One region of the Hominilimicola fabiformis genome, then DNA from elsewhere that is predicted to be linked to it. Evidence: a T-box and tRNA genes for the amino acid it is inferred to sense, from the RefSeq annotation. Region 1 holds a T-box; the other holds one or more tRNA genes.
What was found. The T-box of region 1 lies ahead of thrS (threonine--tRNA ligase). A T-box ahead of a tRNA ligase gene usually reads a tRNA of that ligase, here a tRNA-Thr.
Positions count from the first base shown of each region.

Region 2: it encodes a tRNA-Thr, which carries the amino acid that the T-box ahead of thrS (threonine--tRNA ligase) is inferred to sense. The anticodon was not compared.

Region 1 covers NZ_JAJEQM010000007.1:120,564-127,385, forward strand. Annotated here, with positions in the region: gene uvrA (excinuclease ABC subunit UvrA) at 1-2,007, shown strand, start outside; T-box leader at 2,044-2,274, shown strand; gene thrS (threonine--tRNA ligase) at 2,337-4,085, shown strand; gene yunB (sporulation protein YunB) at 4,146-4,796, shown strand; gene ligA (NAD-dependent DNA ligase LigA) at 4,812-6,797, shown strand; gene LKE05_RS06625 (M20 metallopeptidase family protein) at 6,794-6,822, shown strand, end outside.
Region 2 covers NZ_JAJEQM010000019.1:19,777-26,598, reverse strand. Annotated here, with positions in the region: gene rimP (ribosome maturation factor RimP) at 1-322, opposite strand, end outside; gene LKE05_RS12220 (LCP family protein) at 474-1,835, opposite strand; gene LKE05_RS12215 (leucine-rich repeat domain-containing protein) at 2,068-2,703, opposite strand; tRNA gene LKE05_RS12210 (tRNA-Tyr) at 2,980-3,064, opposite strand; tRNA gene LKE05_RS12205 (tRNA-Thr) at 3,104-3,179, opposite strand; tRNA gene LKE05_RS12200 (tRNA-Tyr) at 3,240-3,324, opposite strand; tRNA gene LKE05_RS12195 (tRNA-Thr) at 3,361-3,436, opposite strand; tRNA gene LKE05_RS12190 (tRNA-Val) at 3,465-3,540, opposite strand; tRNA gene LKE05_RS12185 (tRNA-Pro) at 3,549-3,625, opposite strand; gene LKE05_RS12180 (YkvI family membrane protein) at 3,704-4,789, opposite strand; gene greA (transcription elongation factor GreA) at 4,876-5,349, opposite strand; gene LKE05_RS12170 (galactokinase) at 5,809-6,822, shown strand, end outside.

The DNA.
Region 1 (6,822 bases):
GGTGCGTGTGATAATTGTGACGGTTTGGGTGCGTTGTCTAAAATCGACCCCGACCTTGTTATAGCAGACGAAAATTTAAGTATAATAAACGGTGCTATTTCAGCGACAGGCTGGGCAAATGCAAATAAAAAAGATTCGATGGCTTATATGTATTTTACAGCCCTTGCAGATTACTACGGATTTGATGTAAATACACCGTATAAAGATTTGCCGAAAGATATACAAAACATTATTCTTTACGGAACAGGCGATACAAACATTCCTATGAATTATGAACGCAGTTACGGCAGCGGTAAATACAGTGCACCGTTTGAAGGCGTTATAACAAACCTTGAAAGACGTTATAATGCCAACACATACGATTATGTAAAGAACGACATTGAACGTTACGTCAATGACGTAACTTGTCCGAAATGTCACGGTGCAAGACTTAATGATGAAGTGCTTGCGGTTACAATTAACGGAGTTAATATATATGAATTTACAACTATGTCTATCCAAAAAGAAATGGATTTTGTAAATTCATTGGAGCTTACCGACCGTGAAAAAATGATTGGCGAACAGATTTTGAAAGAAATCAAGGCAAGACTTAAATTCTTGCTTGACGTAGGTCTTGATTATCTTTCATTGTCACGTTCGGCAGGGACTTTGTCGGGCGGTGAGGCACAGAGAATACGTCTTGCAACTCAAATAGGCTCGGGACTTATGGGAGTGTTGTATATTCTTGACGAGCCGAGTATCGGACTTCATCAACGTGACAATGACAGACTTATCGAAACACTTAAACATCTTCGTGATTTGGGTAATACGGTAATCGTTGTTGAACACGACACCGATACAATGTATGCCGCAGATTATATTGTTGACATCGGTCCGGGAGCAGGTGTAAACGGCGGTGAACTCGTAGGAGAGGGTACCGTTGAAGATTTGATTAAATCACCTCGTTCAATAACGGGTAAATATCTTAGCGGTGAACTTAAAATTGAAGTACCTAAGGAACGCAGAAAACCGACGGGTTGGATTGAAGTGCGTGGTGCAAAAGAAAATAATCTTAAAAACATCAATGTAAAAATACCGACAGGTGTTATGACTTGTGTCACAGGTGTTTCGGGTTCGGGTAAGTCGTCATTGGTAAATGAAATACTTTACAAAAAACTTGCTCACGTTTTAAATCGTGCAAGAACTCATGCCGGCGCACATAAAGAGATAAAGGGCATAGAACAGCTTGACAAAATCATTGATATAAACCAGTCACCGATTGGAAGAACACCACGTTCAAATCCGGCAACATATACAAATGTTTTCGGTGATATTCGTGAAGTCTTTGCATCTACAAATGAGGCAAAAGTGCGTGGTTATAAATCAGGACGTTTTAGCTTTAACGTAAAAGGCGGACGTTGTGAAGCTTGTAGCGGTGACGGTATAAAGAAGATAGAAATGCACTTCCTGGCGGATATATTTGTTCCTTGCGAGGTATGTAAGGGTAAGAGATATAACAGAGAAACTCTTGAAGTTAAATACAAGGGCAAAAATATTTATGAAGTGCTTGAAATGACGGTTGATGAGGGTGTTGAATTTTTTGGAAACATTCCGAAGATAAAGAGAAAACTTGAAACTTTACAGGAAGTCGGTCTTGGATATATCAAACTCGGTCAAAGCTCAACAACTTTGTCAGGCGGTGAAGCACAACGTGTTAAACTTGCAACGGAGCTTTCAAAGAGAAGTACAGGGAAGACGATTTATATTCTTGACGAGCCTACAACAGGACTTCATACTGCTGACGTTCACAAACTTACGGAAGTGCTTGATAAACTTGTTGAGGGTGGTAATACCGTTGTTGTAATCGAACATAACCTTGACGTTATAAAAACCGCAGACTATATCATTGATATGGGACCTGAGGGCGGCGATAACGGCGGTACCGTGATTGCGTCAGGTACACCTGAGCATGTTGCAAAAGTCGAAAAATCTTATACCGGAAAATATTTAAAGAAAATGCTCGAATAAAACCTTGACAAAATAAAAAAAGAGTGTTAGAATAATTTTAAAGCGTAGATGAAGACAGTAGCATTAAGCAAAAGTCACAAGAGAGAGAACGTCATGGGCTGTAAGCGTTCTTTGATGGGCTTGATGTGAATACCACTTCGGAGCTGCGGACTGAACAATTTATATTAAGTAAGTTTTGCCGTATTCCTTACGAAACAAGGACGAACTAAGTGACAGCATTATATGCTGTAATTAGGGTGGAACCGTGTATATTTATGCACCCCTAAGGTATGGATATTATCCGTACTTTAGGGGTGTTTTTAGTTTATAAAAAGAAAGGACTAATAAAAATGGAAATGAATGAACTACAAACACTAAGACATTCAGCCTCGCATATGCTTGCACAGGCTGTAAAAAGACTTTATCCGGATACAAAACTTGCTATCGGTCCGGCTATTGATGACGGTTTTTACTATGATTTTGATACGGAGCATACTTTCACCCCTGAGGATTTAGAAGCTCTTGAAAAAGAAATGAAAAAAATCGCTAAAGAAAACCTTAAGATCGAAAGATTTGAATTGCCGAGAGCAGAGGCTCTTGAATTAATGAAAGATGAGCCATACAAAGTTGAATTGATTAACGATTTACCTGAAGATGCTACAATTTCTTTCTATAAGCAAGGCGATTTTGTTGACCTATGTGCAGGACCTCACGTAAATTACACAAGCAAGGTTAAAGCATACAAACTTCTAAGTGCAACAGGCGCATATTGGAGAGGTAATGAGAAAAACAAGATGTTACAACGTATTTACGGTACTGCTTTCCTAAATAAAGCCGACCTTGAGGCACATCTTGAACAGCTTGAAGAGGCAAAAAAACGTGACCATAATAAGCTTGGACGTGAACTTGAATTGTTTACAACAGTTGATTATATCGGTCAAGGTCTTCCTATTATGCTTCCAAAGGGTGCAAGAGTAATTCAATTACTTCAAAGATGGGTTGAAGATGAAGAACAAAAGCGTGGTTGGCAGCTTACAAAGACACCTCTAATGGCAAAGAGCGACTTGTATAAAATTTCAGGTCACTGGGATCACTATAAAGAAGGTATGTTCGTACTTGGCGATGAAGAAAAGGATAAGGAAGTATTTGCACTTCGTCCGATGACTTGTCCGTTCCAGTATCAAGCGTTTTTAAACAGAGGTCGTTCATACAGAGATTTGCCTATGAGACTTAATGAAACATCGACACTTTTCAGAAATGAGGCGTCGGGTGAAATGCACGGACTAATCCGTGTACGTCAGTTCACAATTTCAGAGGGACACTTGATGTGTACACCTGAACAGCTTGAAGAAGAATTTAAGGGTTGTCTTGAACTTACAAACTATATGCTTACAACTCTTGGATTAATTGAAGACGTTTCATATCGTTTCTCGCAATGGGATCCTGACGACAGAGAAAAGTATATCGGTACAGAAGAACAGTGGAACGAAGCACAAGATACGATGGAGAAAATCTTGAAAGATCTTAACATTGATTATAAAGTCGGTGTCGGTGAGGCTGCATTCTACGGCCCGAAACTTGATATTCAAATTAAGAATGTACACGGTAAGGAAGATACTCTTGTAACAATCCAAATCGACCAAATGCTTGCCGAAAAATTCGGTATGGAATACGTTGATAAAGACGGTACTAAGAAAAATCCGTATATTATTCACAGGACATCAATCGGTTGTTACGAAAGAACACTTGCACTTCTTATCGAAAAGTATGCAGGTGCATTCCCGGTATGGCTTGCTCCTGTACAAATCAAGCTTTTGCCTATTGCGGACAGACATCTGGATTATGTATATGAAATTAAGAAACAGCTTGAGGCAAACGGTATTTTGCGTGTAGAAGTTGATGACAGAAGTGAAAAACTTGGTTATAAACTTCGTGAGGCACAGCTTGAAAAAGTACCTTATATGCTTGTTGTCGGTGATAAGGATATTGAAAATAACACTGTATCTGTTCGTTCAAGAAAAGAGGGCGACAAGGGTGCTATGGCAATAGATGAATTTATCAAAGCAGTTAAAGAAGAAATCGACACAAAGAGAATATAATTGTTAATGTAACGTAAATTTGCTCCCCGACATACTATACAGTGTCGGGGAGGGATTTATATGAGGCTTGGACTTTCACGAACAAGAAACAGAAGTTTAAAAGGTGTAGGAATATTTTTTACACTGTTTTTTTTGATTTTTCTTATATGGCTTATATTCACAAAATTGCAACCGTCTTTTATCGAATATGCAAAGGTGTATTCAAATAACATTGCAAATGAGGTTGTAAACAGTGCAGTAGATGATGTATTTGTTAAAGAAGAATACCAAAGCCTTGCAAAAATTATGGAGAATTCCTCCGAAAATATAAAGGCAATCGAAACGGATACCGCAAAGATCAATCGCTTAAAATCGGCAATAATACAGTCAATGCAGAAAAATATTGATTCACATAAAAGCGATACGGTATATGTACCGCTCGGAAGCTGCAGTAATTTATATTTTCTTGCCGGACTCGGTCCTAAAGTGCCGATACGAATATATCCGGTCAGTATTGTAAATGCTGATTTTAAAGAGAGTTTTGACTCTGTCGGTATTAATCAGGTAAAGCATAAATTGTATTTAGACGTATCTATGAAAATGTCATTCGTGGGAATGATGTTTGCACAATCCGACACTGTGGAAACATCAGTGCTTTTAAATGAAACGATTATTGTAGGTGACACACCGACTTATTACGGAAATGGTGGAATGACTGCATCAGTCGAATAGAAAGGAATTTTATTAATGAACGATATTGAAAAACGTATTGAAGAATTGACAAATGAACTTAATTATCATAACCACAAGTATTATGTTGATGATGCTCCCGAAATTTCTGATTTTGCGTTTGATAAAATGCTTGTAGAACTTGAACAGCTTGAAGAAAAATATCCCGAATATAAAAAGAAAAATTCACCTACAGTAAGAGTAGGCGGAGAAGCTGTTAAAAGTTTTGGTGAAGTTCATCACGACGTGCCTATGTTAAGTCAGCAAAAGGCATTTTCAAAAGAAGAAATACTTGACTTTGACAGACGTGTAAGAGCCGTTGTACATGATGTAAATTACGTTGTTGAGCAGAAAATTGACGGCTTATCTGTTTCTCTTGAATATGTAGACGGTGAATTTACAAGAGGTTCGACGCGCGGTGACGGTATTAACGGTGAGGATGTTACGGAAAATCTGAAAACAATTAAGAGCATACCTCTTACCTTAAAAGACGATATACCTTTTCTTGAGGTAAGAGGAGAAGTATTTTTGTCAAGAGATAACTTTAATAAAATAAACGATATTTTAGAGGCGAGCGAACAACCGCTTTTTGCAAATCCGCGTAATGCAGCGGCAGGCTCACTAAGACAGCTTGATCCCAAAATAGCCGCAAAACGTAATCTTGACATATTTGTTTTTAATATTCAGCAAATACAAGGTAAAGAAATTTCAACACATATTGAAGGCCTTGAATTTTTGAAAGAACAGGGATTTAAAACTATTCTTGATAAAAAATCGTATTCATCTATAGAAAAGGCATATGAGAGAATATTGGAAATAGGTGAGGAGAGAGGTAACCTATATTTTGATATAGACGGTGCGGTAATTAAGGTAAATGAATTGACCGCAAGAGAAATGCTCGGAGATACCGCAAAATTCCCTCGTTGGTCTATTGCATATAAATATCCCGCCGAGAAACAGCAAACGGTTATAAGAGATATTAAAGTTCAAGTCGGAAGAACAGGTGTTCTTACACCTCTTGCAATACTTGATACAGTCCACATTGCAGGCTCAAATGTATCAAGAGCGACACTTCACAATCTTGACTTTATACGTGAAAAGGATATCAGAATAGGCGATACCGTTATTATTCAAAAGGCAGGCGATATAATTCCGGCTGTCGTTGAAGTTATAAAAGAAAATCGTGACGGCAGTGAAAAAGAATTTGAAATGCCTACACATTGTCTTGAATGCGGTGCTTTAATCGTGCGTGAAGAAGGCGAGGCGGCATATCGTTGCACAGGTGTGAATTGCCCGGCACAGCGACTTAGAAATATAATTCACTTTGTGTCTCGAAATGCAATGGACATTGACGGTCTTGGTCCGTCTATCATTGAACAAATGATAGAAAAAGATTTAATCGAAACCGCCGCCGATTTGTATTATGTAAAAGCCGAAGATATAGCCGAAATGGATAAAATGGGTGAAAAATCAGCACAAAATCTTATAAACGCTCTTGAAAAGTCAAAAACAAACCCATTATACAGACTGATAAATGCTTTCGGTATTCGTCATATAGGTGAAAAAGCTGCAAAGATTTTATCGGCAAAATATAAAACTCTTGATAATTTGAGAAATGCGTCTGTTGAAGAACTTACCGAAATAGCCGATATAGGCGGTAAAATGGCACAATCGGTTGTTGAATTTTTTATGCAAGAGCAGTCAATCGCTTTTATTGATAAGCTTGAAAAAGCGGGTGTAAACTGTATAGACGATAGTGAAGATTCTATTATCGACAGACGTTTTGAGGGTATGACATTTGTTCTGACAGGAACACTTTCTAAATATAAGCGAAGTGAGGCAGGAAAAATAATAGAAAATTACGGCGGTAAAACATCATCAAGTGTATCAAAGAAAACAACATATGTTCTTGCCGGTGAAGACGCAGGAAGTAAACTTGACAAGGCAAACAGCTTGGGTGTAACGGTTATCAGTGAAGATGAATTTGAGGAGATGATAAAATGATTGAAGAAAAAGCATTTCAAATAAA
Region 2 (6,822 bases), on a different contig from region 1:
CTTTGTAAAGCTTTACGTCAACCTCTCTGCCGATATAATAAAGAAATTCACGTTCCTTTGTAAGTTTTCTGTCTGCCCCCGGTGACGAAACTTCAAGCGTATAATTTTCTTCAATAAAATCTTCCGCGTCAAGAAGTTCTTCTACTGCCTTTGAAAACAATTCACATTCATCTATACCAATTCCGCCCTCTTTGTCAATATAATAGCATAGCGAATAAGTGTCATCGGTTTTTTTGTATGTCACATCAACAATATATACATTTTGTTTCTGTGCAATTTGTTCTCCGAGTTCAAGTGCTCGGATTTCTGTTCCGTTAGCCATTTGTACCTCCGTAACTTTTCAAAAAATCTTTTCATATAAATATGAAAGAGTGGGTAAACCCACTCTTTCTGAATATAGTATATTCCGCTTTAAAAGATATTATATCACATAAATCCAACAATTTCAAGACTTTTTTGTGATTTTATCTTTATTATTCATCGCTGCCGTCATTGCTTTCACTGCTACTGTATTCAGAACTCGAAGATTCACCGCTTGATTCTTCGCTTGATTCATATCTTTCACCTGTACTCTCGTGAGAAGAACTTGATGTTCCCGTACTTTCTTCGGTCGTTTCATGATTTGATGACGAACTGGATGATGAGTTTGATGAACCGGATGATGAGCTTGATGAACTGTTTGAGGTACCTGAGCTTGATGAACCCGAAGTTCCCGATGAACTGTATGATGAATTTGAACTTCTGCTTTTTGAGTTTGATGAATTTGATGAATTTGATGAATTTGAAGTGTTTGACGAGCTTGAAGATATACCGCTTGATGAAGAACTACCGCTCTCTCTTGTAGCATTTTTAGGATTGTCCGTTGTGATATTATCTGCAGGATAACCGAACACATCTTGTACCATCGTTCTGATTTCGTCCATATTAGGTATCCAAACGTCGCCGTTCGCTGAATCTGAACTATATTCACCAGGCAATGAATACGAATGAATATTCACGCTTGAGAAATCAGCCAAATATTTTGAATACTTAATAACTTCACTTACTGTAAAGTTTGTCTTAATTTCAGAGCTTATATCCTTGAATATTGAAGGAATTTTCAAAATCAAAGATGCATTAACCTTTTGGTCTACAACAGCTTTCAGGAATTTCTGCTGCATTTCAACTCTGTCACTGTCACCGTTTACATAACCTTTAAATACACCGGTTGACGGATTGACATTACCGTGTCTGTAACGCATAAGCCATACAGCCTGCTGACCGTTCATCTGATAATCTCCCGGCGGAAGATTTATATGCAGACTCTGTACAGGGTCATCATATACCATACCTACACCGTCGCCGTAAAGATCCGGAATTGTAAATTCAATAGGACCAAGTTCGTCTATAACGTGAGCAACAGCGTCAAAGCTGAAATCAACATAGTAATTTATCGGAATACCCGTTATTCTCGTTACCGCCTCACAAGTTGCTGTCGCACCGCCGATTTCTCCGCTTTCATCCACAAATGCGTGTGCGGCGTTAATTTTTTGATAACGGTTTCCTATATACATTTTTGTATCACGAGGAATTGAGAGCATATTCACCTCTTTTGTTTCGGTATCAAAACTTGCCAGCATTATTGCGTCTGTTCTCAAGCCGTCAACGTCAACACCCATAAGTAAAACGTTTATCTTTCCGTCTGCCGCCTCAACAGTCGAAGTGTTGTCCACTGCTTCCTCATTGTTTGAGCCCGAAAAGTCAATTCCCATACAGACAGCTGCCACGGCAATAATCACTGCGAGTGATATTCCAAGCACTTGAAAATATCTTTTTACATTAAATTTAACTTTCACTCTTTAACCTCCAAAAATATTCATCTATGTTTCAAAAAAATACAATATATTTTAATTATACCATTCAAACTTACTCTCGTCAATAGAAAAAACACTTTATGTTTTTAAACTATTTGTAAACTTTACATACATATCCAAAAGTCAAATTGCATTTCAGATAATTCATCAGCACGCAAAAAGGGTGATATTTCCATACCACCCTTTAATTATTAACCCGTATTAAATTTTTATACTAATGTGCAATATATGAAATTTTGTTAGCTTTCAGATATTCTTCGGCATATGTGCCTTTTACGCATTTCACGTTGACTTTTTCACAGCTGTCAAACGCTCCGACAGCAATATATTCAACGCTCTTTGGCAAAACTACGGTTTTAAGATTTTTGCAATTTTCAAATGCTTTTATATCTATGGCTTTCGTGCCGTCAGGAATTACGATTTCCTTTAAATCTGTATTTGAAAATGCTTTCACTCCGATTTCCTGTAATTTTTCGGGTAACTTGATATTTTCAAGGCTTGTGCAGTCAGCAAATGTCATATCTTCAATCTTCATCACATTTTGAGGTATATTTATATCAGTAAGATTATCACAGCCTTCAAATGCTCCCCATTCGATATATGACACTGTTTCGGGAATTTCTATACCTTTCAACTCTTTGTTGTTTTTAAAGGCATCCGCTCCGATTCCCTCTACCGTCACACCTTCAAGTTCCTTTGGTATTACCGCATATTCGCCGAGATTATCCGCAGCTTTCAGAACAGCTTTCTCATTATGAACGGCATATGTCGCATATGATGAAGCGAATGCACTGATTTGAGTCATCATAACTATAAGCATAAGCGCCGCAACTAACATTTTCTTCTTCATATTTGACACTCCCTTTCATTCATTTCCTGTTCTCTTTATAAGTCTATTATACGCCGTATGAATATTTATTACAACAACAACAGACTTACAAAATTGTTTAAATGATTTAAGAAGTTGTTACAAATTGTTACAAAAAATTTTGTTTTATTTTGCATTCAAAAATACACCAAATTTGCGAAACCAAATCAAAGAAAAATATCAAATATTCCGTTCAAAAACGTTCAAAACAATATTATACAAAAAATCAGAGCAAACTGTATACAGCTTGCTCTGATGTGGTGGGAGAGGATGGATTCGAACCATCGAAGTCGAAGACAACAGATTTACAGTCTGCCCCCTTTGGCCGCTCGGGAACTCTCCCAAACTATGAGGGATAAACCCGAAAGTTTATCCCTTTTTATGGAGCTGGTGATGGGACTCGAACCCGCGACCTGCTGATTACAAATCAGCTGCTCTACCAATTGAGCTACACCAGCATATTAAATTTTATCCCTACCCCTTAGGGGTAAAAAAACCACTTTATATGAAGTGGTTTTTGGTGGGAGAGGATGGATTCGAACCATCGAAGTCGAAGACAACAGATTTACAGTCTGCCCCCTTTGGCCGCTCGGGAACTCTCCCATGTGTTAGGGATAAACAAAAGCTTATCCCTGTTTGTGGAGCTGGTGATGGGACTCGAACCCGCGACCTGCTGATTACAAATCAGCTGCTCTACCAATTGAGCTACACCAGCATCATATTTAAGAACATTATTTAAAAAGTGGTGGGAGTTACAGGGCTCGAACCTGTGACATCCTGCTTGTAAGGCAGACGCTCTCCCAGCTGAGCTAAACTCCCATACTTTTTGGTCGGGATGACAGGATTCGAACCTGCGGCCCTCTGGTCCCAAACCAGATGCGCTACCAAACTGCGCTACATCCCGACGTATGTTCTCTGCCGTTTTGCTCTCGCCAAACGACTTGTATATAATAGCAAAGATATTTAGTTTTGTAAACCTCGATTACAGTCGATTATGTTTGTTTTTTGCTAATTTTACTTTTGTATTCTCATTTTTACATTCATTTTCTACTTTATTCATATTTTTTATAAAATTATAAATAACATAGAAAACAAGCACCAATCCGCCGTAACCGCAAAGTCTGTAAGCTGTATTTATAATTTTAGAAAACCCCGCACCGCTCATAGCAACCGCAATTACAGTCATAAAGAATACAACAACATTCTTCCCTATTTTTCTGCTTGCTATGTCAAGTACGTTAAATCCGTTTGATACGTCTGTGGTAATGACCGCAAAGAAAAGCATTATTCCGTAAATCGCCCCAAACACTTTGTTTTGTCTGAGAGCCATTGTGAGCATAGGTATTTCTCCGAGATTTATTTTGCCGTAATATATTTCAAGCACAGTCCATATAAGTAACATCATAACAAACAGCACCACTCCGGACATAACGCTTGCCACTGCCGCCTCTTTCCTGTCCTGCAAAAAACGGCTCATACCCGCAAGAATTGCACCTGTTGTTATAAGATTGTATCCGGCATATGAAATACTTGAAACAGTCATTTTAACTTCATTTGAAAAAACTTGATGTTCTCGAAATCTCAATATATAGAAACAACAAAAAATGATACCGAAAATTATTATTGCACCCAAAATCGAATTTATACCCATAATTTTTTTATTGTTCATAAAAAATATCATTCCGCATACTGCATTAAAAATAATTGCGCCGAATATTTTTTTAATTCCGAACAATATAAAAAGCATTTCCCCTGCACACGCCGTCATAACGCATACTGTGGATATTGCAAAAAGTAAAGTTATAATTTCGACAATTTTTCTTATATTATGTCTAAAAAAATTGTTCAGATAATCCGAATAAGTTTCTATATTTTTTTCTACACACACCGATAAAACCGCATACGCAAACACCGAAAAAATAATACACGAAAGCAATACACCTATAATACTGTATTTTCCGTATTTCACAAAAAAGCTTATAATCTCCTGTCCCGACGCAAAACCTGCACCGATAACCGCCGCCGCATAACCGCATACGACGCTTAAAATATTCCGTATATTCCTCATAGCCTCACCCCCTAAGAAAATTTATGCAAAAAAACAGTGCGGTATTCAAATACCGCACTTAAATTTCTTATTAAATTATTTTTTGATTATTTTTCAATAGAAAGAATTTTAAATTCAATCTCACCGCCGGGAGTATTTGCCTTTACAGTTTCGCCTGCCGCTCTGTTAAGACAAGCCGCACCGATAGGTGATTCGTATGATAGCTTGTTCTTGTAAGGATCAGCCTCTGTTGAACCGACGATTGTGTACTTTTCTTCACCGCCGAATATTGCAAGAACAACCTTTGAACCCGGAGTTACAACGTCTGACTTGATTTCTTCATCGTCAATAACTCTTGCATATTTAAGCATATATTCGATTTCGTTAATTCTTGCCTCTACTTCTGCCTGTTCATTTTTTGCTTCATCATATTCGGCATTTTCCGAAAGGTCACCAAATGAACGAGCCTCTTTAATTTTTTCAGATACTTCTTTTCTTGTGACATTCTTTAAAGTATCAAGTTCGTTTTCAAGTTCCAATTTACCTTCTCGTGTTAAAACAAATTCCTTTTCATCAGCCATTTTATGTCATTCCTCTCTTATTTTCACTTACGATTTAACTATTATAACTTTTTTTGAGTGAATTGTCAAGCTGTATTGGGATTTTAACACTAATTTCTCCCCTCAAGCAAAACATTCGTAGAGGCAGTCATCGTTCACCAAAAAAAAATATATATTTAGCCCCTCAATCGTCTTTGTCGACAGCTCCACTCGAGAGGAGCCTTTTAGTATGGATTTCCTAACTTGTACGGGACGGTGCCTCGTCGTTCCTTGCCTCTCCTTGAGGAGAGGGGGACCGCTTGCGGTGGTGTGGTGGCTTTTCTATTCGTGTGATGTTCTTATTTTAGCCACCCCTCAGCCGACTTTGTCGACAGCTCCCCTCAAGGGGAGCCTTTCATTTATCTGAGATTAAAGCAACGTCAAATCAACAATGAATTTAATTCAAAATTATGGGCAAGCTAATAAAAAGGAGTGATTTTTTTGAATTTTCTCACTTTAAAAGAGGACTTTTACAAGCGGTACGAAACATCAGGCAAATTTCTTCACTACACCTCATACGGTGCATTATGCACACTTCTCGGACACACAGATATACCCACTGCACCGTCGTTATGTTGTACATTATCAATGCGAGTTGAAATGTTCGCCCGAAAAAGCGGCGGCAACTATGTAAAAATCGAAAACACCACCACAGACAAATGTCTGCAATACCCTTTCGGCACGTCCACAGACCTTTTTAAAGGCAAAACAAAATTCTTTGCCGAGTTAATACACGCACTTGAAAACAGCGGTTTAAAAGGTGCAGAAATACTGTACAATAACACGATACCGAATTTTATATCCTCAAAACACGCTTTTTCGGCTGCACTGATAAAATCACTTATGCAAGTAAGTGATATAGAACTCACCCCTCTTGAAACCGCCGCAATATGTGCATTAAGCGACGATTTAACGCCTTATCTCGCCGTACTTTTTTCTAAAAAAGGCTACTGTACACTTATGAACAGTGGTGAGCCGAAAAAACTGCCGTTGCCGCTTTCCGGCTACAAAATTCTTACTGCGCACTGCACAGAACCGTTAAGCAACCATTCAAAGCACATTAAATATGCTATGTCCGAAATACGAAGATTATACCCTCACATCAATTCAATATCAGACTTGACGCCCGAAATACTGAGCACCGCAAAATCATCGTTTAAAAACAGCAAAGCGGCTAAATATATGTATCACCTATCCACCGAAAATACACGCATTAATACCGTTTCCGCCACATTAAAACGATGTGATATAAAAACACTTTTCCGCGAAATAAACAATTCGGAACAATCCATGGAACGTTTTTGGGATATTGGCACAGAACATAAATTCCTTGCAAATACTGCACGCAATACAGACGGCATAGCCGCCGTAAGATGTCAGGATAAAGGTATTTGGGCAATCGTTGAAGAAGATAAGGTCGATTATGCAATAAATATGATTAAAAGCGATTTTGAA